DNA from 2 places in the Thalassotalea aquiviva genome. Region 2 is predicted to be linked to the other one. Evidence: predicted binding sites of a transcription regulator. Region 2 holds the regulator's gene; the other holds the start of a gene.

Region 1 (16,426 bases), 1.2 Mb from region 2:
TGAATTTGCTGGTTGTTTTCACTTTAAAAGTAAAAACAAACTTTACATAAAACATATGTATATATTTTGTGTGTCATCATCATTAAGTTAATGCGCTACCGGTATAAATACTTAGTAGCTTTGTAAATCAATCTTAATGTGAGTGCCCACACAAATTGCATGATAACTAATTGTTAAAGATAAGCACTTGGATGTGCCAACATCGAAAGGTTCATGGAAGAACGCTTTGTTTCGATGCGAGGTCAGACGCATTCGCTAACCTTCTTTTTTTGCTTCATACCTTGCCCGAAGCGAGATGCGCATTCTACGCATCTGAAGTTCAAAGTCAACCGTTTTTAAAATCTTTTTTGAAAAAGTTTTTAAAGCAGGATTTGCTTAAAACCCCCTTCACACTTGGCTTGTCAACCTTGTTGCCTAACCCCGTGGAAGTGGATGCGCATTCTAGAGATTTTTAGGATGCCGTCAACTGTTTTTTGCTAAGAAATCGACAAAACTTGCAAAAACACGCTCAACTGCTCAAATTTCACCCAGAAGTTAAAAATAGTTACTTTACAGTTACTAACTATTGACTTAAATCATTGATATTTTATGCAAGTGTTCGCTATATTGAGGTTAAATAAACACCAATTTAATAAGGTTCGTTATGAGGTATTTAATCCTACCCTTCGTTTTGGCTATTTTTGCTGGACCAGGTTTATGTGATGAATATTCTTCGAAAGAAAAATTTCTCTCAAGATTGCTCGACAAACAGGTAGAACAGAATATTTCGATCGAACGTAGTGTGAGTGTTTTATTAAAACGGTACCCAGGTTATGAGGAGTTTATTTTAAATAAAGCTTTTTCTAACTATCCTAAACAATACCGCCAAATTATTCGTGGTGCGTTCAATGCAAATCCAGCCTTAAGCCAAGATATTATTCGTCTTGCTTTAACTCATCAAGTCGATAGCTGTGACAAGGTCATTAAAACTGCGATTAAAGCTGAGCCCGCTTATGCAGACGATATTGTGGTTGTTGCCAGTAAATTACATCCTGACGATCGGCACCATATTGTTCGGATGGCGTTAAAAACCAAACCTGTGATGGCAACTAGCATTGTAAATTCAACGTTAGATACATACCCCAATGACTTTATCGAAATCTTATCAATGGCATTTGATGAGCTCCCTGAAATGTTTTCCACCTTATTAAACAGTGTTTTTCGCAATCATCCTGAGAAAAGTGATGCCGTAATAAAAGTCGCTGTACAAAACGCTGATAAACAACATATCAGAGATATCATCGATTTGGCGGTAGGCTCTGGGTTAGACCAAGATGCCGTATTAGAAAGCGTATTAAAAGCAGGGGCTGATAAAGAACTCGTTGCTAAGTGGGAAGAAAAACACTAACGGGACTATGCACTCTGTTATATAACCCACTATATAAGGTTTATCAATTCAATAAGAAGGGAAGCTCTGCTTCCCTTCTTTGTTGTATATCATTGGTTTTTAAATGGCTTTAAGGTCTCGACTTTATGCGCGCTCGAATATGGTCGCGATGCCTTGCCCTAAACCTATACACATGGTCGCTAAACCTAAGTTCACGTCTTTATGTTCCATTAAGTTAATCAAGGTCGTTGAAATCCGCGCCCCTGAGCAACCTAATGGATGACCTAAAGCAATAGCGCCACCATTAAGGTTTATTTTTTCATCCATCACATCGAGTAAACCTAAAGTTTTAATACAGGCCAGCGCTTGAGCAGCAAAAGCTTCGTTAAACTCGGCTAACTGAATATCTTTAATTGTTAGGCCCGCTCTTTGTAACGCTTTATGCGTTGCCGGTACAGGACCTGCGCCCATAATGGCAGGATCGCAACCCGCTACGCCCATCCCTCGTACCTTCACTCGAGCTTCTAAACCTAATTCTTTGGCCCTGGTTGCTGACATAACAAGCATGGCACTGGCACCATCAGAGATCGCTGAAGAAGTGCCCGCTGTAACCGTTCCATTAGCTGGATCGAAAACCGGTCGAAGTTTAGACAACGAGTCGATACTACAATCGGGGCGAATAACCTCATCTTGTTGAAATACTTTTAGAGCGCCTAACTCATCATGCCCTTCTACCGGCACAATTTCTCGCTGCCATCGTCCTTGCATTTGGGCCTCGAAGGCTTTTTGGTGTGAACGAGAACCAAATTCATCCTGCATTCTGCGACTAATACCGTGTTGACGGCCAAGCATCTCGGCTGTCAGTCCCATATTTCCAGACGCTTTAGCCATATATTTAGCCATCGCCGGAGCAAAATCGACATCGTACATCATAGGTACGTGCCCCATATGCTCGACCCCACCGATAAGAAATACATCCCCTTGGCCTGCCATTATCGACAGTGAGGCATCATGCAAAGCTTGCATTGATGATCCACATAAGCGGTTGACGGTAATCGCTGGTACAGTTTTGGGAATCCCTGCTAATAAAGCAGCATTACGGGCAATATTAAAACCCTGTTCTTTAGTTTGCTTGACGCAGCCCCAGATAACATCATCAATTTCTTTTGGATCTAACTTAGGGTTTCGTAGCAATATTTGCTGCATTAAGGTGGCAGACAATTCTTCCGCTCGCACATTGCGAAACATCCCGCCTTTTGAACGCCCCATAGGAGAGCGGATACAATCAATAATAACGACTTCATTCATAACTCTTTCCGACTCCATTAAGCTGTTGTTTTAACATCGGTAGAAAAATAGGATTGACCAGATTTTGCCATCGCGCGTAAACCGTCGGTGACCTGATAAATTTCGCCTAAGTGTGCATACTTATCGGCCAATGCGATAAATGCTTCTAAACCAAGTGTTTCGAGATAACGAATTGGCCCACCTCTAAATGGAGGGAATCCTAAACCATAAATAAGACCCATGTCGGCTTCAGCGGCGCTATCAACAATGCCCTCCTCCAAACAACGAATGGTTTCATTAATCATTGGGATCATCATTCTTGCAATAATGTCATCTGCTGATAGGTCAACATTATTGGCACACATAGGTTTAAGTAGTGACACACTTGATTCGCTGATGACCTTTTGTGGGCGACCTCGTTTATCTTTAGAATGTTGATAAAAACCGCTACCATTTTTTTGTCCCAAACGATTATCCTGATACAAGGCGTTAATGGGATCATTGTCCATTTTTGCCATGCGAGTTGGATACCCTTGAGCCATAACATCAATACAATGCGCGGCCGTATCGATACCAACAACATCTAATAAGTAAGCAGGCCCCATTGGCCAGCCAAATTCTTTTTCCATGACCTTATCAATATCAGCAAATTTAGCCCCTTCTTTTAACAACAAACTAAAGCCCGCTAAGTAAGGGAATAAAACTCGATTGACATAAAAACCAGGGCAATCGTTAACCACTATGGGCGATTTGCCCATTTTAGCGGCATAGGCAACCACGGTAGCGACTGTGTCATCACTGGTGTCTTTGCCACGAATCACTTCAACCAATGGCATTTTATGAACTGGATTAAAAAAGTGCATCCCACAAAAACGTTCTGGTTGTTGTAGAGATTGCGCTAATAAATTAATAGAAATTGTCGATGTGTTAGACGTTAAGACGGCATCTTTATTGACAACAGACTCGACTTCAGCGAGCACCGATGATTTAACCTTAGGGTTTTCAACTACAGCCTCAACTACGACATCAACATCTTTAATCGTGTCATAACTTAAGCTTGGGGTGATATTGGTTAACGTTGAAGCCATTTTTTTCACGTCAATGCGGCCACGTTCAACAAGTTTGGCTAACAGGCCTGATGCCGTTGTTAAACCTAAATTTAATGCATCTTGGTTAATGTCTTTCATGACAATTGGAGTGCCTTTATAAGCAGACTGATAAGCGATGCCACCGCCCATAATGCCGGCCCCTAATACCGCGGCTTTGTTGATCGGTTTGGTTAATGCTTTCGCCGCTTTTTTGGCTTTACCTTTAACCACCTGATCTGACATAAATATACCCACTTGGGCTGCTGCCGCCGTGGTTTTCGCAAGTGCACCAAAGGCTGAGTTTTCCAATAACATGGCGCCTTTTCTATCGAGGCCAGCTGATTGCTCTAATAAATTAACCATCGACATCGGTGCTGGATAATGTTTGCCAGCTTTGGCAAATACCATTCCTTTGGCTGTACTAATACTCATTAACAGTTCAAGATCTGATAAAGGAATCGGTTGCATTTTGAGCTGTTTACGAGCTTGCCAATCGAGTTCGCCGGCTATCGCATCTTTTAACATGGAAGTGGCGACAGCAAGTAAGTTATCGGGCTCAGCTAAGGCATCAACGGCTCGATAATCGAATGCTTGCGCAGCCTTGTATGCTTTGCCTGTTGTCATCCATTCAAGCGCATTATCTAAACCAATTATTCTGGGTAAACGTACCGTACCACCAAAGCCAGGCATAAGACCAAGCTTCACTTCAGGAAGACCTATGGTGGCCGCCGTACTAGCGACGCGAAAATCACACACTAAGGCGGTTTCACAACCACCACCTAACGCGATACCGTTTATTGCCGCCACCGTTGGTATGTTTAAGTCTTCAAACATGTCAAAGATGTCACTACTGGATTTAAAAACCCCTGCAATTTCATCGTCCGGTGTTTTAAACATTTCGGTAAATTCGGTGATATCAGCGCCAACAATAAAAGTAGGTTTACTTGAAGTGACTAGAACGCCTTTAGCTTGTTCACATTGCGCAATGGCTTGAATTGCTTTTTTATATTCTTGCAAGGTTGCAAGATTGAGCGCATTAACCGACCCTTTCGAATCGAAGCACAACTCAACGATACCCTCGTCGAGTAATTTGGCATAGAGGCTATTGCCTTGAAAAATCATGCCTAACTCCTTCCTTTATTTGAGAAATCTTGTTGTATTGGTTGCAAACGTTTGTTGTTTATTTTTTCTAGTTAATCGTTATTTTTTTGTTAACTACTGAGTTTGCCTTGTCTTTATGAGCAAATCAACCTTTTTTAAACGTACGTTTGAAATCGCTGTTTGATTTTTAAATCCCCCCCTTTACAACCCATAATTTAGGCAAAAAAAAACCTGCCAACAGGCAGGTTTTTTAAGCACATAATCAAGTTAGATTAAAATGCTGGTTTATCTTCTGTGTTTTCGTAACGTGCAACACTTGACGTGATTTCGTCACGAGCAGCTTGAGCATCTGCCCAACCTTCAATTTTAACCCACTTGCTTGGCTCTAAATCTTTGTAGTGCTCGAAGAAGTGAGAAATTTGGTTTAATAATAACTCTGGCATTTCTGTTGCTTCGTTAATACCACGGTAGATAGTAGAAAGCTTGTCTACTGGAACCGCTAAGATTTTAGCATCGGTACCTGACTCATCAGTCATGTTTAGAACACCGATAGGACGACAACGAATTACTGAACCAGGTAATAGTGGAAATGGAGTCGGAACGAGTACGTCAACCGGGTCACCATCTTCAGATAACGTATGAGGAACGTAACCGTAGTTAGTTGGGTAGTGCATACAAGTTGACATGAAACGGTCAACAAAAATAGCGCCAGATTCTTTGTCTACTTCGTATTTAACTGGATCTGCATGTGCTGGGATTTCGATAATTACATTGATTTCTTCTGGTAGATTTTTACCAGCAGGTACACTATTTAGGCTCATTGCTCTTCCTGTGTGGTACGTGAATTTTGAAAGGCGTTATTATAACCGTTTTAAATTTTAATTCGACAATTTCGCTATAAAAACCGTCAATTATTTTCAACTTTGATTATTTGGCAGAAATTGCGCTGTTTTGGTGCTTTCAGCGTTTATCGCAGAATAAATGCAAACCATTAATTTACATACAATAATTAGCAAACATTGCGACCAATCAAAATAAACCACTTAAAATTCATACAGTAACAAATAATAGTCTATATTGTAGTTAGGGTTGTTTTAGATCCTTTTTTTGGTGCTCTAAAATAATGAATTACAACGATAAATCATGGGCCCCTCCCATCATTTGAACAATAATAATTGGGTACTTTATGGAAAACTTACTTTATTTACCCCCTGTATTTGGCATCGCCGGCTTAATTGTCGCGTTTATGCTTTATCGGGTGATCAAATCTTACGATGCTGGTAGTGATGTTTTAAAAAAGATTGCCAGTCAAATTCACATCGGTGCGATGGTCTTTATGCACCGCGAATACAAAATGTTATTTCTTTTTGCGCTGGTTTTATTTGTCTTATTATTTTTCTTTGTTAGTCAAAACACCGCACTAGCTTTTATTGTTGGTGCAATTTCTTCTGCTCTTGCTGGTTACATCGGTATGTTTACGGCCACCAAAGCCAATGTTCGCACCACTAACGCGGCACATACTAAAGGTTCTTCGGTTGCTTTAACCATTGCCTTCTTCGGTGGTTCGATTATGGGTCTATGTGTTGCATCACTAGGTTTAATCGGCTTAGGAAGTTTGTACTGGTATTTTGGTGGTGATCCTCAAACAGCACACTATATTCATGGTTTTGGCATGGGGGCGTCCTGTGTTGCATTATTCTCTCGTGTTGGTGGTGGTATTTATACCAAAAGTGCCGATGTGGGCGCTGATTTAGTCGGTAAAATTGAAGCAGGGATCCCAGAAGATGATCCTCGTAACCCTGGCGTAATTGCCGATAATGTTGGTGATAACGTCGGTGATGTGGCGGGTATGGGGTCTGATATTTTCGAATCCTATTGTGGCTCTATGATCGCGTCTATTGCGATAGCCTCAACCATGGTGATTGATACTTTAGGGTCTCGTTCTTCTCTGATGGCACTGCCATTAATGTTGGCATCCCTTGGTTTAGTTTGTTCTATTTTGGGCATTCTACTGGTCAAAATAATGTCTTCAAGTCGCGCTGAGCTTGCCTTGCGCGCAGGGACCATTGTGGCCGCATTGCTATTTATTGTATCGTCGTACTTCTTGGTAGGCATCTTAGGTGTTAACCATTACGTATGGGGCGCGGTGTTAACGGGTGCCATAGGCGGTATTATTATTGGTTTAGTGACGGAATATTACACCTCAAGTAGCCCGGTTCGAAAAATTGCCAAGTCGGGTGAAACCGGTTCTGCCACGGTGATGATCACAGGTTTATCGGTTGGTATGGAATCGGTTGTAGTTCCTATTTTAACCATTTCTGCCATTATTTATGCCTCTACCGAATTTGCCGGTCTTTATGGTGTCGGCATAGCTGCCGTTGGTATGTTAGCAACCGTTGGCATTACCATGGCCATTGACGCCTACGGCCCTGTTGCCGATAACGCCGGTGGTATTGCCGAAATGGCAGGTCTTGGCGAAGAGACCCGCAATATTACCGACTCGTTAGATGAATTAGGCAATACGACAGCGGCGATTGGTAAAGGCTTTGCGATTGGTGCTGCAGCCCTAGCAGCGCTTGCTATTATTGCCGCTTACGTTGAAACCATGACCTTAAAAATCCCCAACTTTAGCTTACACCTTGGAGATCCTCAGGTGTTAATTGGTTTGTTTATTGGCGGTATGGTGCCATTTTTAATTGCTTCCATTACCATGACAGCGGTGGGTGATGCGGCCTTTGAGATGATCCATGAAATTCGTCGCCAATTTAGAGAAATTGACGGGTTATTAGAAGGTAAAGCTGATCCAGACACCGCTCGCTGTGTAGATATTGCCACGACTGCGGCACTGAAAAAAATGATTTTACCAGGAATTATTGCAGTGGCCGTGCCCGTTGTTGTTGGCTTTGGCATTAGCCCACAAGCCTTAGGCGGTATGTTAGGTGGTGCGTTATTAGGCTGTGTTCTTATGGCCTTAATGATGGCTAACGCTGGTGGTGCATGGGATAACGCCAAAAAATACGTTGAAAAAGGTAACCTTGGTGGCAAAGGCAGTGACACCCATGCCGCAACCGTTGTTGGCGATACCGTAGGCGACCCGTTTAAAGATACTTCTGGCCCATCAATGAACATTTTAATTAATGTGATGGCGATTGTATCTTTGGTTATTGCGCCTGTTTTATAGGCTTTAATTAACTCAAACAGAGCACATTTTAAAAAGGCTTGAAGCCCTATTCTTCAAGCCTTTTTTATTGCCCGTTAACACAGACAATTAAATGCCATCACCGTCTGTGTGTAATCCACATTCTCGCTGTCGCCCACTAAAACGGGTATCTTGTTCATTCATGCTTTGACTTAACGGTTTGGTTGAGTGGGTATCCCCAACCGATACATAGCCTTGCTCCCATAAGGGATGATACGGTAACTGATGTTTTTGCAAATATTGGTGGACGTCTTTATTTGACCAGTCAATTATCGGATGCACCTTAAATCGCCCTCGTAATATTTCGACCACCGACAGCCCTTTGCGGTGTTCTGTTTGGCTGCGACGTACGCCAGAAAACCACGTCTGAACCTGTAAATTGGTTAATCCTTGCTCCAACGGCTGCACTTTATTGAGTTGGTTATATTGTGTAAGCTCAGCATCGCCCATTTCCCATAGGCGGCCGTAACGTGCTCGTTGCCACGCTGGTGAGAGTTCAGCCCGAAAAACGTGTAAATTTAACTTTAAACGCTCTGTTAATTGGTCAACAAAACGATAAGTTTCTTCAAACAAGTAGCCAGTGTCGGTGAGTAATACCGGTATATCGGGCTTTATTTGGGTCATCATATGCAGCATCACCGCTGACTGAATGCCAAAGCTTGATGTTAAGGCAAAATGTTGCGGTAGGTGTTGCATCGCCCATTCAATCCGCTGATCCGCATTCATCGCTTCAAGGCGTTCATTCCATTGCTTGAGCCGACCATCTGACACCGTATCCACAAGGTTATTATTGCATGCAAGGTTAGCCATGAAAGTCTCTCTTACTGACAATAACTTCTGGCACAATGCCTTGGCGAATCACAAAGTCACCAAAGTCTTCACCTGCTTGCCTTTTTTTCGCCCACTGGCCTATTAGTTGATCTAAGGTAGTCAAAATATCGCCAGAGCTTTTATTTTCTAGGTACAACTTAGGTATGCGGGTACCAATTTTATTGCCCCCTAAATACAGATTGTATTTATCTGGCGCACGCCCCACCAAGCCAATTTCAGCGAGCATGGCTCGGCCACAACCATTTGGGCAACCCGTTACCCGAAAAATAACATGCTCATTAGCCACATTATGTTTCACCAATAAGGCTTCAAGTTGGCTAACATAGCCGGGTAAAAAGCGTTCGGCTTCGGCCATCGCCAGCGGACACGTTGGAAACGCCACACAAGCCATTGAATTTTGTCTTTGCTTGGTTTGACTGTCGACGATTAAACCGTGATCTCTGGCAAGAGACTCTATTTGCGCTTTACTTTCTGGCGCGACTTTTGCCACGATTAAGTTTTGATTGGCGGTCATGCGAAAATCACCTCGATGCACTTTGGCGATTTCTCTTAACCCCGTTTTTAATGGCGCTATATCGGTGTCTTTAATGCGACCATTTTCAATAAACAAGGTTAAATGATACTTATCATCAATGCCCTTCACCCAACCTATGTTGTCACCCCTTGAGGTAAATTCATAAGGCATAGATGGGGCAAATGTCGTATTGGCTCTGGCTTCTACTTCGTGTTTAAAGGTGTCAATGCCCACTCTGTCTAAGGTGTATTTGGTTTTAGCATTTTTTCGATTTACCCGGTTGCCCCAATCCCGTTGGGTGGTGACTACCGCTTCAGCAACTTCGAGGGTTTTGTTAAGAGGAATAAAACCAAAATCATCGGCTTTTCTTGGATAAGTTGAGGTATCACCAAAGGTCATGGCTAAGCCACCTCCAACCAAAACATTAAAGCCAATTAACTGTTCACCATCGCTAATGGCAACAAAATTTAAATCATTGGCATGCACATCGACATCGTTATTTGGTGGAATAACCACGGTGGTTTTAAACTTTCTCGGTAAATAGGTTTTGCCTAAAATTGGCTCGATATTGTCTTGCTCTGTTTCTTCTATTTTTTCTCCATCAAGCCAAATTTCAGCATAAGCACGCGCTTTAGGGAGCAAGTGCTCACTTATTTTTACCGCCCATTCATAGGCTTGTTGATGTAGAGCAGATTCAATGGGGTTAGACGTACATAAGACATTGCGATTAACATCGCCCGCAGTTGCGATAGAGTCGATGCCAATTTTATTTAAGGTTTGATGCATCAATTTGATATCAGGTTTTAATACCCCATGAAACTGAAAGGTTTGCCGAGTGGTTAAACGTATCGACCCATATGAGGTATGCTGCTTGGCAAACTCGTCAATAGCCAACCACTGTGTTGGCGTAATGATACCGCCAGGCATGCGAGCCCTAAGCATAACATTGTGCAGTGGCTCTAATTTTTGTTTGCTTCTTTCGGCGCGAATATCGCGGTCATCTTGCTGATACATACCGTGAAAACGGATCAGTTGAAAGTTATCGCTGCTAAAGCCCCCTGTAATAGGGTCAAGCAAGTCTTGCGCAATGCTACCACGTAAAAAATTACTGTTTGCTTTAATGCGTTCGTTATCGGCCAGTTTACCTTTAACCACATATGGGTTCGCACTTGTGCTTTGGTTTGAGTCTTTTACCGCCATTAGTATACGTCCTTTTGATAACGCTTATTGAGCCGAAGGTTTTTAAGGTAGTCTTCTGCTTGTTCAAGGCTTTTATTGCCATGCTTAATAATGATGTTTTGTAATGCGCTATGAACATCTTTAGCCATGTTTGACATGTCGCCACAGATATAAAGGTAAGCTCCTTGCTCTAACCAGTTAAATACTTCTTCACCTGCCGCTTCAAGTTTGTGCTGAACATAGACTTTGTTGGCTTGATCGCGAGAAAAGGCCAAATCAAGACGTGTTAATACACCCGATTTTAAATAAGCTTGCCATTCCACTTGATATAAGAAGTCTTGGGTAAAGGTTTGATCGCCAAAGAACAACCAATTTTTACCCGTTGCACCTGTTGCTTCTCGCTCTTGCATAAAGCTTCGAAATGGCGCAATGCCGGTACCTGGTCCTATCATAATAATGTCTTTAGCGGGATCGTCAGGTAAAGAAAAGTGCGCATTAGGCTCAATAAAAATCTTTACTTTCTCATCAATATCAGCGTGTTCAATTAAAAAGCCAGAGGCACAACCGGTTCTTCTTTCACCATCTTGTAAATAAGATACCAAACCAACGGTTAGGTGCACTTCGTCTTCAACTTCCTTTTGACTTGATGCAATGGAATATAGCCTTGGGGTTAAGCTATCTAGTAAGTCCACCAACTCTTGCGCACAAACCTTTGCTGGATACGCTTTTACCAAATCAATCAGCTGATACGAATTAAGGTATGCTCGCAAAGCGTCACTATCTAAAACCAGTTCATTCAATGCGTTATCTGTGTATTTTGCCCAATGTTCAACCACGCTTTTACTTAACCGTGTGATCTCTAGTTTTTCGCTAAGTGCATACTCTAAAGTAACTTGAGCACCAAGGTGTTGTACTTGCTCAGCTAAAGACAGCCCTAATGCATTGCACAGTTGCTCCACATTTTCAGCACTATTTTTAGGCCAAACCCCCAGAGCATCGCCCGGTTTGTAGCGTAAACCAGAGTCCGTTAAGTCTAGTTCAATGTGCTGCACCACTTTATTTGAATCACGGCCGGTTATTTTTTGATTGTCTAAAACGGTTGCAAGAAAAGGATGCTCTTTATTGTAAAGAGATAGGCTTTGCCCCGTAGAGGCAGAAATAGACACAACCTCTGCTTGATTGTTTTTAAAGTCGGTTTGTAAATAGCTTAACGTGGCCTGTTGCCAGTCATTAGCGTCTTGTTGGTAATCTACATCACAATCAATACGCTCATGCAAAGCGTCAGCGCCAAGCGCTCTTAATCTTTGGTCAAAGTCTTTGCCGGTTTGACAGAAGTATTCATAGCTCGAATCGCCCAAAGCTAATACGGAATATTTTAGGTGGCTAAGCGTAGGCGCCCTTTTTGAACCAAGGTAGTCATGCAACGCCATTGCATCATCGGGTGGTTCGCCTTCGCCATTTGTTGAGGTAACAATAAGAATATGGGTTTCTTTTTGGAGTGATTTGGCTTTGTAATCTGCCATATTGACTAGATTGTTTTTGATCCCCATTTCAGAGGCAGTTTGACTGATTTTTTCGGCAACCGATTTTGCATTACCAGTTTGTGAGCTATATAAAATGGTCAATGTCTGTGCATGAGTTTGCGAGCCAATGTCCACTTGAGCACCTTCGACAGACTCTACAGACTGTTCACTTTTGGCAGCCAAATAACCACTCGCCCACGCCAACTGTAAAGGCGTATATTGATGGATCACTTTTTGTAGTTCAGTTAACTGATCACTGCTAAGACTTGCACCAGCATCATTTGGGGCTTTTACCAACATCAAGAATTTCGCTGTCTAATTATTGAACATATTGACAGCATATACAGCCAAAATTAAAACATAAAAGAATAGAAAAAGATTTTTTATTCCAAAAAGGAATACTTGAAAGGTAATTTAGTTCAACTGGGATCCGTCATTCAATATGAGAATCTCAGTCAATAGAATTAATCAGATATTTGGACCAAGTCGAAGGGTATTCAAATAAGTGAAAAAATCCGTAACCATTTTGGGTTACGGATTCTTTATTATTTGGCTAGGTTACGAATGATTAAACAATGTGAGTTACATTAAGCTTAACCTATGAAGTAAATGAGAATTAAACTTATATGACACTGCTCACTTGTTTCAGACAACTTTTTTCTTTCTTGAAAGAGCAACGCCCGCTAAACCGAAGCCAAGTATAGCAATACTTAGTGGCTCTGGGACAGAGGCTGTAGAAGTAACATTGTCTAATTGAAAAAACGCTGGCCCGGTAAAGTTCTCAGGGATCATCCATTCGAAACTTATGTTAACGGTTTGTCCAACAAATCCACTAAGGTCTACACTGCCCGTCATATTTCCTGTATCAAGATTTATGGTTCCTGCTGCCGCAGACAATATATTAAAGTTCGCAAGATTCGGTCCACCTAGCGAGTTTATGTTCACATCGAATAAACGATTAAGTGTTGAGCCACCAAAATTTAGCATGTCCCATCCAGCTCTATAATCAAATAAAATAGTGGATGAAGAATCAACCGTGATGTTTTGAGATAAACTAATAACGCCAGGGCCTCCTCCATCAAACCCATTCACAGCAGCGAAGTTTCCATCTGTTGGCGATGATAAAAACAAACCAAAACCTGGACTGACTCCACTACCGACAACTTGTACAGGATAAAAAGGAGTACTCAAATCTTGAGTCGTCCATCCATTAAAACTTCCAGTTTCAAAGCTCCCATTATTAATAAATGTCGCGTTTACCGTACCCACAAACATACATAAAATTAAACAAACTAGTTTATTCATTTTATTTCTCGCTCCCTTAATTAAAACATGAAAACTTTTTAAGCATAATCAATGCCAGCTCATCAAAGCCTTACTTTCATTACTCTGCAGCCTTTTGACCAAATTCTATTTACAACAAATGTAAAAAAACTTGACGCAGAAATCCCTACAGAAAATATAATTAAATAGCAAAATACTATATATATTAAACCGTTATCATAACAAGTTGATTTGCATTTAAAGTATTCATATTTTCCGTAAGAAAACAAACAAGCTTTCTTGCCCTATCTCCTATATTGAGTCAATAAAAATAGGTTATTAGATAGACGACTAGAGTCTAAACCTAAGATATACACTTATAACCAAAAAGCATATCATCACCAACAATTAAAACCTTTTAGATATATGCAATGAAGTTAAATTTAATCAACTCAACGATTCTTGTAAGTAGTATTGTTTCAAGTACTGCTTTCGCAACCAATGGCTATTTTCGCCATGGTTATGGTCATAACAGCGCAGCTATGGCTGGTGCAACTACGGCATCGGCGCAAGATGCAATTGCAGGGGCATACAATCCAGGCAGTATTTGGCAACTTAAAGATCAAATCAGTATCGATTTCAGTATTTTTATGCCTGATCGTCAATTTAAGGTTTCGGGTAGCGAACAACAAGATATTCCAATGCAACAAATGCCATTGGCAATTGGTACCACTGAATCGAACAATAGTGCATTTTTGATTCCAAATTTTGGTTATAAAACCACGTTAAATGACAAATGGGCAATCAACATTACGGCCTTTGCCCAAGGTGGTATGAATACAAGCTATGCTCAATCTGTGTTTGGCGCCGGAAGCACTGGGGTTGACCTATCTCAGCTGTTTGTCTCTAGCTCTTTTGCCTATAAAGTGAGTGCAGATACCCAAATAGGATTTGCCCCTATCTTTGTGCATCAAAGATTTGAAGCCAAAGGTGTGGGTAGTTTTGCTAGCTTTTCTTCTAGCCCCCAAGCTCTTTCAAACCAGGGACACGACAACAGCTTTGGTTATGGCTACCGTTTAGGGCTTGTTCACAAACTTACTGAACACTTAACCTTAGGTGCCAGTTTTCAAGACATTGTTGAGTTAAGCAAATTTGACAAATACCAAGGGCTGTTTGCAGAGCAAGGGCGTTTCGACATTCCAACCACATGGAATTTAGGGGTGGCCTGGCAACAAAATGATTGGACACTCACGCTCGATCAGCAAACTATTCAATACTCAAAAGTCGCTTCAATTGGTCAGGGTTTTATGCCTGCATTTGGCAATATTATGATGGGTAATTCAGATTACCTTCTTGGCGCTGATCAAGGCGCGGGGTTTGGTTGGCGTGATATGAGAATCACTAAAGCGGGCGTTGCATATAATTTGGGAAAGAATACTCTTCGTGCGGGGCTTAGTTATGGTAAGCAACCTATACCCAACTCAGAAGTCTTATTTAATATTTTAGCGCCAGGTGTGCAAGAGTGGCATTTTACGGCTGGTTTTGAGCATCAATTGAAAAATGGTGATGCCGTAGCGCTCAGTGTAATGTACTCGCCGAAAAAACAAATTTCGGGTATTCACCCCGTTAGTCAACAACAAGAGATCAGTTTGTCTATGGAACAAATAGAGCTGACACTCGGTTATCGTTTTTAATGACGTAAAATGAGGCGATAAAATATGCGTCCTATTTGCTTCTAGCTTTGTCGTTAAATAACCGATACGCCCCATGAACAAATGACTCTACATATTGGGTGATGCTCATGGCTATATTATTGCTTTTGAGAGTTTTATTTTGCTAGTAACTGACTGAAATAAGATTATTCGATAGCCATACCGAATTAAGCCGATTAAAAAGGCCACAAGATTATAGCTCTTGTGGCCTTATTTTTAGGTGCTTCATTAAGCGTTAGAAATGAATTTCAACGCCCGCAAATAAACCGTCAAAGTTGATGTCTGAATACACATCATCAACATCATCAAGCTCTAAATCAACTCTGCGATAACCCGCTTGCAGGTTTACATCAATGAGCATGTTATCGATAAGCTCGTAAGCGATACCAATTTGGTATTCTGTAAAATTGCTGTCATCAATGGCTAAAAAGTTGCCCTCAGCAATTAAACTTAACCCCGTAAATGGCAGCCCCACTTGAGCTGAGGCGTAAGCCATAGGTATGGCTTCATCTATATCATCGATATTTAAGCCAGAATCAAAGTCACCGCTGAAATCTTTTGCTGTAATACCTAAGTCGATAGAGACTAAATCGTTATCAAATATTTCATAATAAAAGGTGTAATCGGTATAGGTTAAATCGACTTGAGAAAATACGTTTTCAACGCGAAAAGCATCGGTTTCAACCGCTCCAACCCCCTCGGTATTTAACTTATTGCGCACCAATTTAACGTTTGGGATTAATGGGATCGGGTGTTCTAATGCTATATAAAAACGATACTCTGTATCATCTGAAAAGTCATAGTTTTGCAAATCGTTTTTTTCACCAAATGCGCCATCTGCACTAAGCTCCCAAACTTGCCCACCAACATACACGCCAAGCACATCTGCCGAAGCCGAATAACTTGTTAACAATAACGCACTGGCAATTAATGCCGCTTTCTTGTTCATAATTTATCCTTGACTTAAAAGTTCTCGTAAATCGATCAGCGCTGCATTAGCACGTGAAATGTAGTTCGCCATTACAAGAGAATGATTAGCAACAAGTCCAAAGCCACTGCCATTTAAAACCATTGGACTCCAAACCGTAGTTTGAGTGGACTCCAGTTCACGGATAATTTGGCGCAGACTCACCGCTGCATTTTTGTTTTGCAGAACATCTGCAAAATCAATTTCTATCGCTTTTAATAAGTGTAATAGAGCCCACGACGCTCCGCGAGCTTCATAGAAAACATCATCGATTTCCCACCAACTTGTTTTAACTAAAGCACTTGAAGATGTTCGGGTTGATTGATGGGCATCTTTATCTCCGGCTAAGTCGGTATTGAGCTGATCTCGACCAACACTCGCACTTAAACGTTGTGA
Region 2 (16,426 bases):
TGATGTTGCGACCAGAATAACGTGATGCGCAAACAACTCCTCAAATAAAGTGCCCAGTAACATAGCATCGGTAATATCGGACACAAAAAATTCATCAAAACAAATGATTTGGGTTTCTTCGGCCAGTTTTTTGGCTATTATTTTTAGCGGATCGGATTGACCATGAAGCTGCTTTAACTCTTCATGTACACGGTGCATAAAGCGATGAAAATGCACCCTCATTTTTTGTTCAAACGGTAAACTGTCAAAAAACGTATCGACTAAATAGGTTTTGCCGCGACCAACACCACCCCAAAAGTACAGTCCTTTAATCCTCTTTTGCTCGGTTTGACCTAACTTTTTAAACCACTTTTTCAACCAACTCTCAGAGCGAGATGTTGCTACTGGAAGAGCTTGTAAGTCATCAAATAAACGTTGTAAATGTTTAACCGCATTTTCCTGAGCACTGTCATATTCAAAGTTAGGTTGTTGTAAATCTTGCTGATATTTTTGAAGAGGCGTAAGTTTTATCATTGTTGTACTGCTGTTACTGACTAGTCGGACCATTGCACCGCAAGAAATTGATGTGTAATGTGTTATTAAACGCTATTATAAAAGAAAAGTCGTGGCTGATAACAGTGACGCTTGATGAAAACATGTCATTTGATGACGATTTCCCACAATTTTGGTTTTAAAAGGATACATCTATGGAATTTCTTTATTTTTTTATTGGTATCGCAGTAGGCGCCTTAAGTGGCTTTTTTGTCAGTAAAAAATTATCAGCTTCGGAGCAGGACTTTAAATTACTCGAGCAAGAGTCGCAAAAAACCAAAATGACTTTCGAACAATATCAGCAAGAAGTTGCCGAGCATTTGGAGCAATCGGCGCACATGTTGGCTCAAATGAACAGCGCTTGTCACTCTGCTATGGAACAGATGGAAAAAAGTACCCAATTATTGAAAAAAGCCAATACTGAACAGCCGGTGATGCCATTTTTCTCAGAAGAAGCCGAACAACACATTCGTTCTAACAGTGCCCGAACCAAACGCCATAAAAGCATAGAAGCGCCAGCCCCGACAGAACAACCAAGAGACTACTCTTCCGATCCGAGTGGGATCTTTTCTGATCAAAAACAAATTGTTACAAACAACTAAAATAGTCTCCCTGCCCTGGTGGAACTTTTCTTAACCACCAAAGTCAATTAAATCATTAGAGAACCTGTTGAAATTCTTCAGGTTCAACACTATCTAATACCAATACCATTAAGTTTTTGCACAACACAGAGTGACATCAGAAGTTCATTAACACGTTAAATTTTTTAGCATAGTCATTCTATGGTATAAAAATTTAAAGCCATTAATAACTATCTGATCCACTCCCAAAGAGCGAATTTTAAAGGTTTTTATTCTGCCTTATTGATTTTGACAAGGGAATGACCATTGCCTGCAATCAATAACTGGTCGCAAAACCTTGATATTTTCTTGAGTGAGCAAAAACTTAGTGGGATTGGTATAATATTTACCCACTCAATTTGCTACACTTTATTCAACTTGGGTGAGTTTTAATTTTTACCGTAAACCTCAACAGCAGGTTTGATTGCACAACACTATTGAATAACACGATTTAGTCTGGCTGATTTACCCTTGTCAGACCTCAGCCAATTGAGCGTGTTCGCAAAGTAGTTCGTATAAAAATTAGAATGATCATTTGGAGCTCTAACGCTATGACAAAAATATCAACCATCACTCGCATTGCATTGATTGCCGGTACGTTAAGCTTATTACCCGTAACAGCAACAGCAGCCTTACCTTTTTCTATTGGTGGTCAAAAACTACCAAGTTTGGCGCCCATGCTTGAACAAGCCACACCGGCTGTTGTCAGTATATCTGTGGCGGGTACGCAAGAAGTTAATCAGCAAATCCCAGATGCCTTTCGATTTTTCTTTGGTCAACGACGGGGACAACAACAACCTCAAGAGCGCCCATTTCGAAGCTTAGGCTCTGGGGTGATTATCGATGCTGATAAAGGCTATATTGTCACCAATCACCATGTTATCGATCAAGCCGATGAAATCATCATAACATTAAAAGATGGTCGTCAAGTTGAAGCGAAAAAAATCGGTTCAGACTCTCAATCTGATATTGCTCTATTACAAATAGAATCGGATGATTTAACAGAAATTGGCATAGCCGATTCTGATGAGCTTCGAGTTGGTGATTTTGCCGTTGCTATTGGTAGCCCTTTTGGTTTAGGTCAAACCGTGACTTCAGGGATTGTTAGTGCGCTAGGGCGAAGTGGTCTTAACATTGAAAATTTTGAAGACTTTATTCAAACAGATGCAGCGATTAACAGTGGTAACTCTGGTGGCGCATTAGTCAATTTACGGGGCGAGTTGATTGGCATCAACACCGCTATTTTAGGCCCTAATGGCGGTAATGTCGGGATTGGTTTTGCCATCCCCAGTAACATGATGAAAAACCTAATTAATCAAATCATTGAGTACGGTGAAGTAAGACGCGGTGTCCTTGGCATTACCGGCAGTTCCATAAACTCCGAGTTAGCCAAGGCGATGGATCTTGAAACAAATCAAGGTGGGTTTGTAAGCCAAGTAACACCAAACTCTGCGGCCGAAGAAGCAGGGTTGAAAGCCGGGGACATTATTACCAAAGTTAATGGTAAAAAAATCAAAAACTTCAATGAACTACGTGGAAAAATCGGCTCTATTGGGGCTGGTAATACCGTTGACATCACCTTTTTACGCGATGGCGATGAGAGGGAAGTTAAAGTCACCTTAAAATCAATACCTGACGCGAACATCGCAGCGTCTAGTCTTCACCCGATGTTAGACGGCGCCGAATTGAGCAGTAACACCAACGGGCTTGGAGTGATAGTCAACGACGTCGAACCGCAATCACGAGCCGCCGCCGTTGGCTTAAAAAAAGGCGACATTATTGCAGGTGTTAACCGTTCAAGAGTTGAAAACCTTGGCGAATTACGAAGCGCGCTTGATGGCATCAATGGGGTGGTAGCACTCAATATAATTCGTGGTAAAACCGAACTTTACTTAATGATTAATTAAGTTTGCATAACGGTAAAAAGGTGCGAGTAAGCTTCAATTTCTCGCGCCTTACTTACATTTTAATAAGCTAGTCTGGAATTTTTCATTTCGCTCTATCTAATATGGCCTTTATGTTGCTCGCACAATGACGTATAAATATTAATTAATAAGTGCTACCATTTAACAAAATGTGAATAATAAACCCTTGATCCTTTGAAAATAATTTCTCTTTTATCTTATATCCTCAGAGCCTGTAGCTACGGTGTGTTAACCGCTGTGGTGTTGCTTATTCTTATCCCTGATTTACGTAATGGCAACGATGTCTCTTTTGATATTTTTTCACCTTCAACGAAAAAAACACCACCAATATCTTACGCCAGTGCCATCGCCAAAGCAGCACCAGCGGTTGTAAATATCTATTCTGAAACGATTGAATCTAGCCCGCGCTATCGCAATACCCAAATTCAACGCGTAAAACTTGGCTCAGGCGTTATTATGGACTCTAGGGGCTATATCTTAACCAACTACCATGTGGTCCTAAACGCCGAGCAAATCACGGTGGTACTGCAAGACAGCACACTGCTAAGCGCCGAGCTCATAGGTAAGGACTTACTGACCGATTTGGCAGTATTAAAAGTTCAAGCACAAAACCTGCCAACCATTCCTGTTGAAGAGGGGTTGACTCCTCTCGTTGGCGACGTCGTCCTAGCTATAGGTAATCCATTAAACCTGGGGCAAACGGTTACACAAGGAATAATATCTGCGACCGGTCGAAACAGTTTAAGCTCGTCGAGCTATCGTGAGTTTTTACAAATGGATGCGGCAATCAATGATGGCAATTCTGGAGGTGCGTTAGTCAATTCCAACGGTGATTTGGTGGGTATAACCACAGCGCAATTTAAACGTTCAAATCCACAGTTAAACATTCAAGGAATTTTCTTTGCCATTCCTTATAAGTTAGCGGCCAGCGTTATGGAGCAATTAATTCGCAACGGTCGGGTTATTCGCGGTTGGTTAGGGATCGTATCACAGCGTTATAACGTTCAACTCAAAGGTTTGGTTATCGATTCATTAACAGAGCAAAGTCCGGCAGAAAAAGCCGGTTTATTGGCTGGTGACGTGATTTATCAAATCGATAACATCAATATTGAAAGCATTAACCATGCCCTCGATATTATTGCCGAAACTGCCCCTGGTAGCACTTTGGATTTTGGCGTTATAAGACAAAATCAACGCATTATGATCCCGGTAAAAATTGAAGAATTGCCAAACTAAATTCAAACATTGTCTAATAACTAAATAAAATGTACAAAAAAAGCCGGTGATACCGGCTTTTTTTTGTTTAGTGTGGTCGTATTGTACACACTTGGCAATGATATTAGCTGTTCTTAACTCGAACAATATTGGCGCCAAGCTTTTGTAGCTTATCTTCAATATGTTGATAACCACGATCAATATGATAGATTCTATCGACAATGGTTTCACCACGAGCGACAAGCCCAGCAATCACTAGGCTTGCAGATGCTCTTAAATCGGTTGCCATCACTTGGGCAGCGTTTAACTGCTCAACCCCTACCGAGATTGCTGTATTGCCCTCAAGCTTGATGTCAGCGCCCATACGTTGCAATTCTGGTACGTGCATAAAGCGATTTTCAAAAATCGTTTCTGTGGTGGTAGCTGTCCCTTGTGCAATCGCATTTAGGGTGACAAATTGCGCTTGCATATCGGTTGGAAAGGCCGGATGTGGCGCGGTACGAATATCCACAGCTTTCGGACGCGAAGTCATGGTTAACTCAATCCAGTTTGTGCCAACCTCAATTTTTGCCCCGGCTTCTTTTAGCTTACTTAAGACAGCATCTAACGCGCTAGGATCTGTATTTAAACAACGGATCTTACCTCCGGTAACCGCGGCTGCGACCAAAAAGGTACCGGTTTCAATGCGATCAGGCATGACATCGTAATCACAACCCGTTAGGCGCTCTACCCCTTCAATGGTTAACATGTCGGTGCCTTCACCACTGATTTTAGCCCCCATCGCATTTAGGAAGTTAGCTAAATCAACAATTTCGGGTTCGCGCGCTGCGTTTTCAATAACGGTTGTGCCTTCGGCTAGAGCTGCAGCCATCATCAAGTTTTCAGTTCCGGTAACACTCACGGCATCCATAAAGATGGTTGCACCTTGAAGACGGCCTTCCTTTTTAGCAATAATGTAGCCATTTTCAACCGTAATATCAGCGCCCATTTGTTTTAGGCCTTGAATATGTAAATCAACCGGTCTTGCGCCTATTGCACAACCGCCGGGTAATGACACCTCTGCGTGGCCAAAACGGGCAAGCAATGGTCCTAGAACGAGAATAGAAGCTCGCATGGTTTTAACCAAATCGTATGGAGCTAAGCAATTATTGATATTGCTGGCGTCAATTTCGACACTATTTTGCGCACTCCAAGCAACCTTTGCTCCAAGTTCGGATAATAATTTTAAAGTCGTGTTGATATCATTTAATTTTGGCACATTACCGATGTGAGTCGGTGATTCTGCCAAGATAGTTGCCATTAAGATAGGAAGGGCGGCATTTTTGGCACCACTAATAATTACATCACCGTGTAATTCGTTACCGCTGTTTATGCTAAATGAGTCCAATGAAAATTCTTCTATATGTAAAGTTTACGATGGGAGATTAAACATTTTTTCACGGCGCCATTGCTCGTTTGTAAATGTTTTAATGGTTACAGCGTGGATCACACCTTGGTTTATCGCCTCTGATAATGGCGCATACACTGTTTGTTGCTTTTTCACTCGGCTCATATCAGCAAACATGTCTGATACAGCCATAATTGTACATTGCGACCCATCAAAGGTTACGTGTAAATCAGATAGGTCTAATGCTTCGTTAAGCATCGACTTTATTTCGTTGACGTCCACTTCAATTATCTCCAATTAATAGAACCAGGTAAGCTTACCCAGTTATGTTATTGCCAAGGTAGAAAGTCGTATACCTGGCTTAATTTTGCAAGTTTAACCAATTCTTGTGGTGGTTGGGAATAGGTTAGCGAAATTTGGTTGTTTAAAGCGTATTCATTTAAGCAGATCAACCACGCTAACCCGGCCGTATCTATTTTATTAATTGATGATAAATCAATAACTGGATTTGGATTATCGATGACTTCTTGAAAATACTTATTTTGCTTGCCGATAATACTGTGTTGGCTTAATTCACCGACAATGGCCAGCTGACCATCGTCGATAACAGATACACTAAATTGATTTGCCAAAACTAACTCCCGGCTTGTTCCTGTATTTTAGTATTAAGATTTTCACCGTCTTTGAATTCAATCTTACGTTTGCTCTTTTCAAGTAGCATTTCGGTCACTCTAGGAACACCATTTTGAGCAAGAATACTGCGTAACTCTTTTGTTTTGCTGTCCAACATGCTGATGCCTTCAGCCACTAGGTCATACGCCTGCCACTCATTAGTCTTGTTATTGAGTCGCACTTTAAAAACGAGATTTATAATATTACCTTCGCCCATAAGAATATCGACAGGAACCATCACGATGCTTTCTTTGTCGATTTCCTTAATTGGATTAAACACCACTTCTTGGTTGTCGTATAAGGTAAAAACCTGAGCGTAGGAAGTAATTAAATACTCTCTAAAAGCGACAAGAAAGTCCTTAAGTTCTTCTTTTGATGCCGACTTACGGTAGTTACCAAGTACTTTTAAGCCCGCATATTGATAAAAAACATAAGGCATCAACTCTTCACGAACGATGTCTTTAAGTAATTCTGGGTTTTTCTTAATTTCAGCCTCTTCATTAGCAAAGCGCTTAAAGGTGATATCACCCACTTGCTGAATTAATTGATAGGGGTTTTTGGCATTAATTTGCTCAGCAGTCGCATGGTGACTAAAACCAAGAATTAAACAGGTAAACACCCAAAATTGCCATAATGGCTTAGTAATACGTCTCATATAGCTTTCCTGTTAAATTAATCTTCAGCCTGACTAAATAAAAACTGTCCGATAAGCTCTTCCAACACAATGGCTGATTTTGTGTCTTCGATGTAGGACTCAGGTTCTAAAATACCAATCCCTAAGTCTTCATCAATAAAGCCTGGATCCAATCCAATGTACTGCTCTCCTAGCAGACCTGCCGTTAAAATTGATAACGATGCAGCTTCTGAAAATTGATTATATTGCGAGTAAATGTTTAGCGTAACAATAGGAATATAATCTTCTGCGTCCAAGGTTATATTTGAAATTCGACCAACAACAACGCCCCCAACCTTGACCGGTGAACGTACTTTTAAGCCACCGATATTGTCGAATTTTGCATACAACTTGTAGGTTTCGCCATTCCCTTTTATACCAGAATTCGCCACATTAAGCGCCAAAGAAATAAAGGCTGCAAGACCAAGTGCAACAAACAAACCAACAAAAATTTCTATTTTTTTCGACATAATGTCAAACCACCAATTTAAATAACCATTATGCTCTGGGTTTAATTAAGCATAATATTGAATTGCGTTATAATCCAAAAGGCTTGAAGGGTGCTTTCTACTCCCTGCTAAGCCTCAACTCATACGTGATAAATTTGTTTTGCGCTCAGTTAGGTAAACATTAACGCGGTTAAAACAAAATCAAGCCCTAATACCACCAGCGAGGATTGCACCACACACGAAGTGGTTGCGCGACTGATACCTTCCGATGTTGGTACACAGTCGTAACCTTTGTGCACCGCAATCCAGGTTACTGCAAATGCAAATACCATCGCTTTTATGGTGCCATTGTAGATGTCAGCCATATCCACTTGATCTTGCATAACCGACCAAAACGTTCCTTGGTCAACCCCAAGCCAAACCACGCCAACAAGGTGTGACCCCAATATCCCCACCATGGAAAAAATCGCCGCTAATAACGGCATACAAAAGAACCCCGCCCAAAATCTTGGCGCGATAACCCGATGCAGAGGATCAACAGCCATCATTTCTAAACTGGATAATTGCTCTGTTGCTTTCATCAAGCCAATTTCTGCAGTTAAAGCAGATCCTGCCCTTCCAGCAAAAAGTAACGCCGTCACCACCGGACCTAACTCTCTGAGTAATGACAAAGCGACCATCGGCCCTAAGCTTGCTTCTGCACCATAGTCAATAAGTACTCCATGCCCTTGCAAAGCCAAAACCATGCCGATGAACAAGCCAGAGACCACGATGATGATTAAGGATAAGACCCCTACCGAATACACCTGTTGTAAGAATAACGGCCAACCTTTCTTAGGGTTTGGCAAATGCGCAATCGCAGATAGCAGCGTAATGACAGCCCGGCCTAATCCCGCTAGGAGCTCTAACGTTCGACGCCCCAACAATTGAATACTTGCTATCATTTACCTTTCTCTTTGAACAAATTCTGTTTGTAATCTTTGGCTGGAAAATGAAATGGTACCGGACCATCATCTTCGCCATTTATAAATTGTTGTACCAATTCAGATTGTTGGGCCAATATTTCATCAGCGGTACCTTCACCAATAACCTTTTGTTCAGCAACAATATAGATGTAATCCGCAATGCTCATCACTTCTTTAACATCGTGCGATACCACCACCGAGGTGAGCCCGAGTGCATCGTTAAGATCTTTGATCAAGCGAACAATAACCCCCATAGATATTGGGTCTTGGCCAGCAAAAGGCTCATCGTAAAGAATCAAATCTGGATCTAAGGCTATGGCGCGAGCTAACGCAGCACGACGCGCCATACCGCCTGAAAGTTCACTCGGTTTCAAATCTTTAGCGCCGCGCAAACCAACCACTTCCAATTTCATTAATACCATTTTATCAATGATATCTTCTGGTAGTTTTGTATGTTCTCGGATAGGAAAAGCGACATTTTCATAGACACTCATGTCAGTAAATAGTGCCCCTGATTGAAACAACATGCTCATTTTTTTGCGCGTTTGATACAACTGGTTACGGCTTAAACTAGGAATGTTTTGCCCAGCAAATAAAATCTCACCAGAGTGTGGTTTAAGTTGACCACCAATTAACCGCAACAACGTTGTTTTACCAATACCACTTGGTCCCATAATGGCAGTCACTTTGCCTTTGGGAATCTTTAAGCTGATATTGTCATAGATACAGCGCTGTTCCCGAAAAAAGCTCAGATTTTTAATTTCGACTAGGGTATTTGACATATGATGATGCGAGCTATACTCATTGTTTTTCATTTAGTAACACCAAATTCTACCTGAGGACAGAGCCACTTGCATCACAAAAACGTAAATATTTATGAATAACGAGGGTCGGTATTTTTTTGTATTCAATTCTTTATCCTTGTTAGGAGCACGAAATGGTTTTGCTTAAAGGTTTGGGCAGTTTAATAAATTTCAACGCCCTAACGAGATATTTTGTGAAATAATAACCCGCTCCAACGAGGCGACGTTAGTAAATTCAAATCCTGTTTGTCGTAAAATGAATGCCGTTAACAAAACCATTTAATGACAACACTGTCATCAGTAAACAACGCCCAAGAGGATTTTTAATCCCGATAAAACAACATAATATTGACCTTTACGGGTGATTTCTGTGTAAGGTTTATTTATAAAGCGAAGTAATTTAAATTTTTATCTACAAATAGAGCATTAGGTCTTTCCATTTGTCTCGTTTAAAGCGACAATTTATGGCTATAACAATGGAGCAACGAATGTTCATCGAAGTAATCATTTTAGTTTTATCATTAATTGCGCTGGTTTGGAGTGCAGATAAATTTGTTTTTGGCGCTGCTGCAGTTGCTAAAAACTTTGGTATTTCACCATTAATTATTGGCTTGACCATTGTCGCTATGGGTTCATCAGCTCCCGAGATGATGGTCGCTGCAACAGCGGCCCTTGAAGGCAGTTCCGATACCGCAATTGGTAACGTCCTAGGTTCTAATATAACCAACATTGCTTTAGTACTAGGTGCGACTGCCCTTGTTAAACCCCTGATGGTGAGCTCTAGCACACTTAAGCGCGAATTACCTTTACTGTTGTTGGTTACCTGTATTTCAGGTTATATGCTGTATGACTTAAATTTTACGTTTATTGAAGGCTTGTTATTAATGCTAGGGTTTATCATGTTTATCAGCACCCTACTTGTCTATTCGATAAAACAAAGTAAAGAGCAAAAAAATACCGATAAAATGTTGATAGAGGCGGAATTAGAGTTACCTGACTCTGTCAGCAATGCGACCGCATTTTTCTGGTTAATCATTGGGATGGTGCTACTTCCGCTCAGTGCTGACTACCTTGTTAATTCAGCCAGTGCCATTGCTAAGGTATTGGGCATGAGTGATTTGGTTATCGGCTTGACGATTATCGCCATTGGCACGAGCTTGCCTGAATTAGCCGCGAGTATCGTCAGTTTACTTAAAAAAGAAGACGATTTAGCTTTGGGTAATATCATTGGTTCAAATTTATTCAACATTTTGGCGGTATTAGCACTCCCCGGTTTAATCGCCCCTGGGGCCGTCGACCCAGAAGCGGCAAGTCGTGATATTCCGTTTATGATTGCCATCACCCTACTGCTGTTTTTCTTATGTTTCAGTCGCCGACGTGGTTTTAGAGTAACTCGCGTCAAAGGCGCTGTATTATTTATCTGTTTTATTATTTATCAATACCTTATTTTCAGCTAAGCCTAAGGTAGTGAGGGAAAACTATGCCACACGCAGAAGAATTTAAACGACTTGGCTCGCAAGTAATAGAAATAGAACAACAAGCGATAGCAAACTTACAAAATTTTATTGATGATCAGTTTGCCCTTGCCTGCAAAAAAATGTACGAGTGTACCGGCCGTGTTGTCGTTATTGGCATGGGAAAGTCGGGACACATCGGTGGTAAAATTGCGGCGACTCTGGCCAGTACCGGTACCCCTGCTTTTTTTGTCCACCCTGGTGAAGCAAGCCATGGCGATCTAGGCATGATCACCACCGATGATGTGGTATTAGCCATTTCAAACTCTGGCGAGACCAATGAAATATTGGCCATATTGCCCGTCATTAAACGCATTGGCTGCACTCTTATCGCAATGTCTGGCAACCCTCAGTCAACCTTGGCCAACCTTGCCGATTGCCATATTTGCATTAAAGTGCCAAAAGAGGCTTGCCCTTTAGGCTTAGCACCAACGTCAAGTACAACAGCCACCCTGGCGATGGGCGATGCCTTGGCTGTGGCGCTGTTAAATGTGAAAGGTTTTACCGCTGATGATTTTGCGTTATCACATCCTGGCGGTAGTCTAGGCAAACGTTTATTACTTCGCCTTAGCGATATTATGCACACCGATGAGCGAATTCCAAAAATCAACGAAACAGCATTAATCAAAGACGCTTTAGTGGAAATGTCTACCCAAGGTTTGGGAATGACGGCCGTGGTTAACGCGCAAGATAAATTAGTGGGTTTATTTACCGATGGCGATTTAAGACGTATCCTTGATGAAGAAATCAATATTCATACTGCACAAATACGTGCTGTAATGACTCGGAACCCCATTGTTGCTCATGCCGATATGCTCGCCGCACAAGCATTAAAATTAATGGAAGACAAAAGTATCAATGGTTTGATCATCGTCAACCAACATCAGGTTCCAATTGGCGCCATGAATATGCATGATATATTAAAAGCTGGAGTTCTCTAAGTGACCGCAGATTCAATGAACATGACAGACACATTATACGGTCAAGTAGCCGATAAAATTATTGCCAAAGCTAATCAAATTAAGCTTTTAGTGTGTGACATCGACGGTGTCTTTTCCGATGGTCGAATTTATCTGGGTAACGACGGTGAAGAATTAAAGGCGTTCAATACCAAAGACGGTTTTGGCATAAAAGCCTTGGCTCAATTTGGTATTGAAGTGGCGGTTATAACGGGCCGCAACTCAAATATTGTCACCAATCGAATGCAAGCATTAAACGTTAAGCACATTATTCAAGGGCAAGAAGATAAACTTCCCGCGCTTGAGTTCATTCGCCAAAACTTGGAACTAAGCCCTGATCAAATTGCCTATATAGGTGACGATGTGCCAGATTTAGCCTGTATCGAATACGTTGGTTTAGGGGTTGCGGTAAATGATGCCCACCCGCTGGTAGTCCAAGCGGCTGATTACGTGACCCTATTAAACGGTGGTTTTGGCGCGGTTAGAGAGCTTTGTGACTTAATTCTCCAAAGCCAAGGTAAATTAGCCTTGGCAAAAGGCAGCAGTGTATGAGTCGGTTGCATACCATTTCAACCATCATTTTTGCCATTGCCATCATGATTTATGGCTACATTCAATGGCAAAAGTCGATGATGGATGAAACCGAGCCTGTCGCTGATAAAAATATTCCTGACTTTATTGCCCAGAGTTTGAGTTCCAATCAATATGATATTGATGGTAAATTAAGTCATACTATTTACGCAGATGAAATGACCCACTTTGCCGATGAACAGCAGACGCTCTTTAAGAAGCCTCGTTTTACCATTTACCTTGGTGAAGGCAAGCCTAATTGGACTATTTCAGCATTATCAGGCTCATTAACGGCAACCAATCAATTAACCTTGTCAAACCAGGTGAGATTGATTTCCAGTGATGAAAATGGCTTTATAAAAGAAATACAGGGTGAAGAACTGTCGATGGATTTGGTGGTAAAAGAGATCACCTCAGACCAAGAGATAATCATGAAAGGGCGAGACTTTACCCTCTATGGGGCCGGACTTTTCGTTGATATTAATTCTACTCAAATGACCATAAGTGAACATGTTAAAACTATTTACAAAAAACATGCCTATTAAGGCGCTCATCGGCTTAACCGTTATATTAGCAAGCCCAATTACAGTCGCTTGGGATAAAGACCTGGACCAAGAAATTGTGATTGTCGCTAAACGCCAATCCAGTGATTTAAAAAATAAAGTGGCCAATTACATTGAAGATGTGAAAATCACCCAAGGAAGTTTGACCATTGAAGCAGACTTAGTACAAGTTGCGCAAAATGGTGATGGTGACAACAAATCTTACTTAGCCAAAGGCAAGCCGGCAAGGTTTAGTCAGTTATTAGAAGATGGTCAGCTAATCGAGCTTAAAGCGAATGAGATTTCTTATTCCCCTAGCACCAACACGATAACCATTAAGGGTAATGCATCGGTAAGTCAAGAAGGCAGTATGGTGCGCGGAGATATTATTACCTATAACACCGAAACCGAGCAGTTAACCGCAGAAAGCAGTGAAAGTGTCACCACCATTTTAAAGCCTGACAGCAAAGTTCCTGCAAAAGATGAAAAACCAACAGAGCAATAACACATAATGACTTCGGTATTAAAAGCAGAAAATTTAGCTAAATCATACAAAGGTAGAAAAGTTGTTAAAGATGTCAGTCTGACCGTAAACGCGGGTCAGGTTGTTGGCTTACTCGGCCCTAATGGGGCGGGTAAAACCACCTCTTTTTATATGATTGTGGGTTTGGTTCCTAGCGACCAAGGTAGAGTTAGCCTAAATGGTGATGATTTAACCTTATTACCCATGCATGAGCGAGCTCGCAAGGGCTTAGGTTATTTGCCGCAAGAAGCATCGATATTTCGTAAACTCACCGTTGCCGATAACATTATGGCTATTTTGCAAACACGCAAAGATTTAAACGCAGATCAACGACAAGAAAAGCTGGAAGCTTTGGTCGAAGAATTTAATATTGCCCACATCATAGATAATACCGGTCAAAGTTTATCTGGTGGTGAACGGCGCCGGGTCGAAATCGCTAGAGCATTGGCGGCCGATCCACAATTTATCTTACTTGATGAACCTTTTGCAGGTGTTGATCCGATTTCGGTTGGCGATATTAAAAAAATAATTTTACATCTTAAAAATCGTGGTATCGGGGTATTAATTACCGATCATAATGTGCGTGAAACTCTTGACGTATGTGAGCATGCTTACATCGTTAGCCATGGCGAACTTATCGCTGAAGGGGATGCACAGCAAGTGTTAAATAACCAGCAAGTACGTGATGTATACCTTGGTGAGAAATTCACGCTATAGTTATATAACAAACCGATAAAAAATGTATCAGAAACGTCAGGTTTAGCCTGAGTAAAATGGAAGTATTTCAAACATAATGAGACCTAGTCTTCAGCTCCGAATGGGGCAGCATTTAACGATGACACCTCAACTGCAACAAGCGATAAAGTTGTTGCAGCTCTCCACGTTGGATTTACAACAAGAAATCCAAGAAGCCCTTGATAGCAATCCTTTACTTGAAGTCGATGAAACACAACCAATGGACAGCAACGGTGGTGATGAGTTTGACAAAAAAGTCAGCGAAGAAACAGCGCACGCTAACAGCGACAGTCACGATGATGCCAATATCAACTCCGACGAAGTCAGTACATCAGAACAACTCAGTTCAGATGAAATCCCCCAAGATCTTAACGTCGATACAACGTGGGAAGAAAGTTTCAGCGCTGGGGTATCAAACACCGGACTAAAGTCGTCTTCAGATGATGAATACACCTATCAAGGCGAAACAACCGAGTCAATTAGAGATCACTTACTTTGGCAGATGGAGTTAACACCATTTTCAGACACTGACCGCACCATCGCGGTGGCGATTATTGATGCCATTGATGACAGTGGTTATTTGACCATCACAACCGAAGATGTGTTGGCAAGCCTTGGCGATGACGAGGTTGAACTTGACGAAGTTGAAGCGGTATTAAAACGCATTAACATGTTCGACCCGATTGGCGTGGGCGCTCAATCAATCAGTGATTGCTTAATTATTCAGTTAAATCAGTTTGACTCCAATACCCCATATTTAAAAGAAGCCAAACAAATCATTAAAGATCATATTGAGCTTTTGGGTAATCGTGATTATCGCCAATTAATGCGCAAGACTCGCCTTAAAGAACCACAACTGAAAGAGGTTATGCTGTTAATTCATAGCCTTAACCCTCGACCAGGTGATGTTATTGTCGCCAATGATGAGCAATACATTGTACCCGATGTAAGTGTGTTTAAGAAAAATGGCCGCTGGGTTGTTGAACTTAACCCAGATACCGCACCAAGGCTTGGGATAAATCAGCAATATGCTTCTTTGACTAAATCGAGAAACACCGATGAAAGCCAATTTGTGCGTTCCCATTTGCAAGAAGCTAAGTGGTTTATTAAATCCCTTGAAAGTCGAAATGATACCTTATTAAAAGTGTCAAATTGCATTGTTCAACGCCAACAAGCGTTCTTTGAACATGGCCCTGAAGCAATGCGTCCGATGGTTTTAAATGATATTGCTGAAGCAGTAGAAATGCACGAATCAACAATATCTCGAGTCACCACTCATAAGTACATGCACACCCCAAGAGGTATTTTTGAATTAAAATATTTCTTTTCAAGTCATGTCAGTACAGAAAACGGTGGTGAATGCTCTTCAACCGCGATACGAGCCTTGATTAAAAAGCTCGTCGACGCTGAGATCCCAAGCAAGCCATTAAGCGACAGTAAAATGGCGCAGTTACTTGCCGATCAAGGCATTAATGTTGCACGCAGAACGATAGCTAAATATCGAGAATCTTTGGCTATTCCACCTTCTAACCAACGTAAAAGCTTATTGTAGCTTTGAATAAAAGGAAAACGCTTATGCAAATTAATCTATCTGGGCATCATGTAGACGTCACCGACTCTATGCGCAACTATGTTGAGTCTAAGTTTGAAAAATTAGAGCGGCATTTTGATCATATTAATAATGTTCAAGTGTTTTTAAAGGTTGAGAAGTTAGAGCAAATTGCCGAAGCAACTTTACATGTTAACGGTGGCGAAATATTTGGCTCATCATCCGATCAAGATATGTATGCTGCTATTGATGCACTTATTGATAAATTGGACAGACAGGTTTTAAAATACAAAGCCAAACTTACCAAACATTAATTATGAATTTAACAGAATTACTCACTCCAGACTGCACCGTGTGTGCAGTCCCTGGCACCAGCAAAAAGACCGTCCTAGAACACATCAGCAAACTGGCCAGCCAAAAAATAAGAACAAGCAGTGAAAAAGAGTTACTCAATACGTTATTAAATCGTGAAAAGCTTAGTAGTACAGGCATTGGTAACGGCATTGCCATTCCTCACGGGCGTTTAGATAACGCCGACAAAGTCGTGGCCATTTTATTAACAACGGCAAAACCGGTAGAGTTTGATGCTATTGATGATAAACCGGTCGACATTTTTGTTGCGCTATTTGTTCCAAGCCAGCAATGTGAGCGTCACCTTGAAACGCTTGCCAGCATTGCCAAACGTTTTAGTGAAAAAGAATTTTGTCGCAAGATACGTCGTTGCCAAACGTCGGATCAACTCTATCAAACCCTTATCGCTTGTTAGCAGAGCATTATGAAACTTATCATTGTCA

The links. The regulator sigma-54, encoded in region 2, starts transcription at its own class of promoters, with help from an activator protein. The targets are predictions, from matches to a motif close to GTTGGCACGNNNNTNGNNT.
Region 1: ACAY00_RS12080 (PEP-CTERM sorting domain-containing protein) is a predicted target of sigma-54. The motif match lies at 13,434-13,452, and genes of this name have one in related genera.

Annotation. Positions count from the first base shown of each region.
Region 1 is NZ_CP166961.1:2,694,559-2,710,984, forward strand. It holds gene ACAY00_RS12040 (hypothetical protein) at 644-1,387, shown strand; gene fadA (acetyl-CoA C-acyltransferase FadA) at 1,511-2,674, opposite strand; gene fadB (fatty acid oxidation complex subunit alpha FadB) at 2,692-4,863, opposite strand; gene ppa (inorganic diphosphatase) at 5,115-5,663, opposite strand; gene ACAY00_RS12060 (sodium-translocating pyrophosphatase) at 6,029-8,023, shown strand; gene ACAY00_RS12065 (phosphoadenylyl-sulfate reductase) at 8,111-8,851, opposite strand; gene cysI (assimilatory sulfite reductase (NADPH) hemoprotein subunit) at 8,844-10,586, opposite strand; gene ACAY00_RS12075 (assimilatory sulfite reductase (NADPH) flavoprotein subunit) at 10,586-12,388, opposite strand; gene ACAY00_RS12080 (PEP-CTERM sorting domain-containing protein) at 12,734-13,393, opposite strand; gene ACAY00_RS12085 (OmpP1/FadL family transporter) at 13,783-15,045, shown strand; gene ACAY00_RS12090 (TIGR04219 family outer membrane beta-barrel protein) at 15,299-16,012, opposite strand; gene ACAY00_RS12095 (DUF2333 family protein) at 16,016-16,426, opposite strand, start outside.
Region 2 is NZ_CP166961.1:534,069-550,494, reverse strand. It holds gene zapE (cell division protein ZapE) at 1-513, opposite strand, end outside; gene ACAY00_RS02400 (YhcB family protein) at 687-1,133, shown strand; gene ACAY00_RS02395 (Do family serine endopeptidase) at 1,703-3,058, shown strand; gene ACAY00_RS02390 (trypsin-like peptidase domain-containing protein) at 3,251-4,312, shown strand; gene murA (UDP-N-acetylglucosamine 1-carboxyvinyltransferase) at 4,416-5,678, opposite strand; gene ACAY00_RS02380 (BolA family protein) at 5,703-5,960, opposite strand; gene ACAY00_RS02375 (lipid asymmetry maintenance protein MlaB) at 6,008-6,310, opposite strand; gene ACAY00_RS02370 (phospholipid-binding protein MlaC) at 6,313-7,005, opposite strand; gene mlaD (outer membrane lipid asymmetry maintenance protein MlaD) at 7,023-7,496, opposite strand; gene mlaE (lipid asymmetry maintenance ABC transporter permease subunit MlaE) at 7,643-8,416, opposite strand; gene mlaF (phospholipid ABC transporter ATP-binding protein MlaF) at 8,413-9,219, opposite strand; gene ACAY00_RS02350 (calcium/sodium antiporter) at 9,729-10,697, shown strand; gene ACAY00_RS02345 (KpsF/GutQ family sugar-phosphate isomerase) at 10,721-11,695, shown strand; gene kdsC (3-deoxy-manno-octulosonate-8-phosphatase KdsC) at 11,717-12,265, shown strand; gene lptC (LPS export ABC transporter periplasmic protein LptC) at 12,262-12,828, shown strand; gene lptA (lipopolysaccharide transport periplasmic protein LptA) at 12,818-13,330, shown strand; gene lptB (LPS export ABC transporter ATP-binding protein) at 13,337-14,065, shown strand; gene ACAY00_RS02320 (RNA polymerase factor sigma-54) at 14,142-15,635, shown strand; gene hpf (ribosome hibernation promoting factor) at 15,659-15,946, shown strand; gene ptsN (PTS IIA-like nitrogen regulatory protein PtsN) at 15,949-16,398, shown strand; gene rapZ (RNase adapter RapZ) at 16,408-16,426, shown strand, end outside.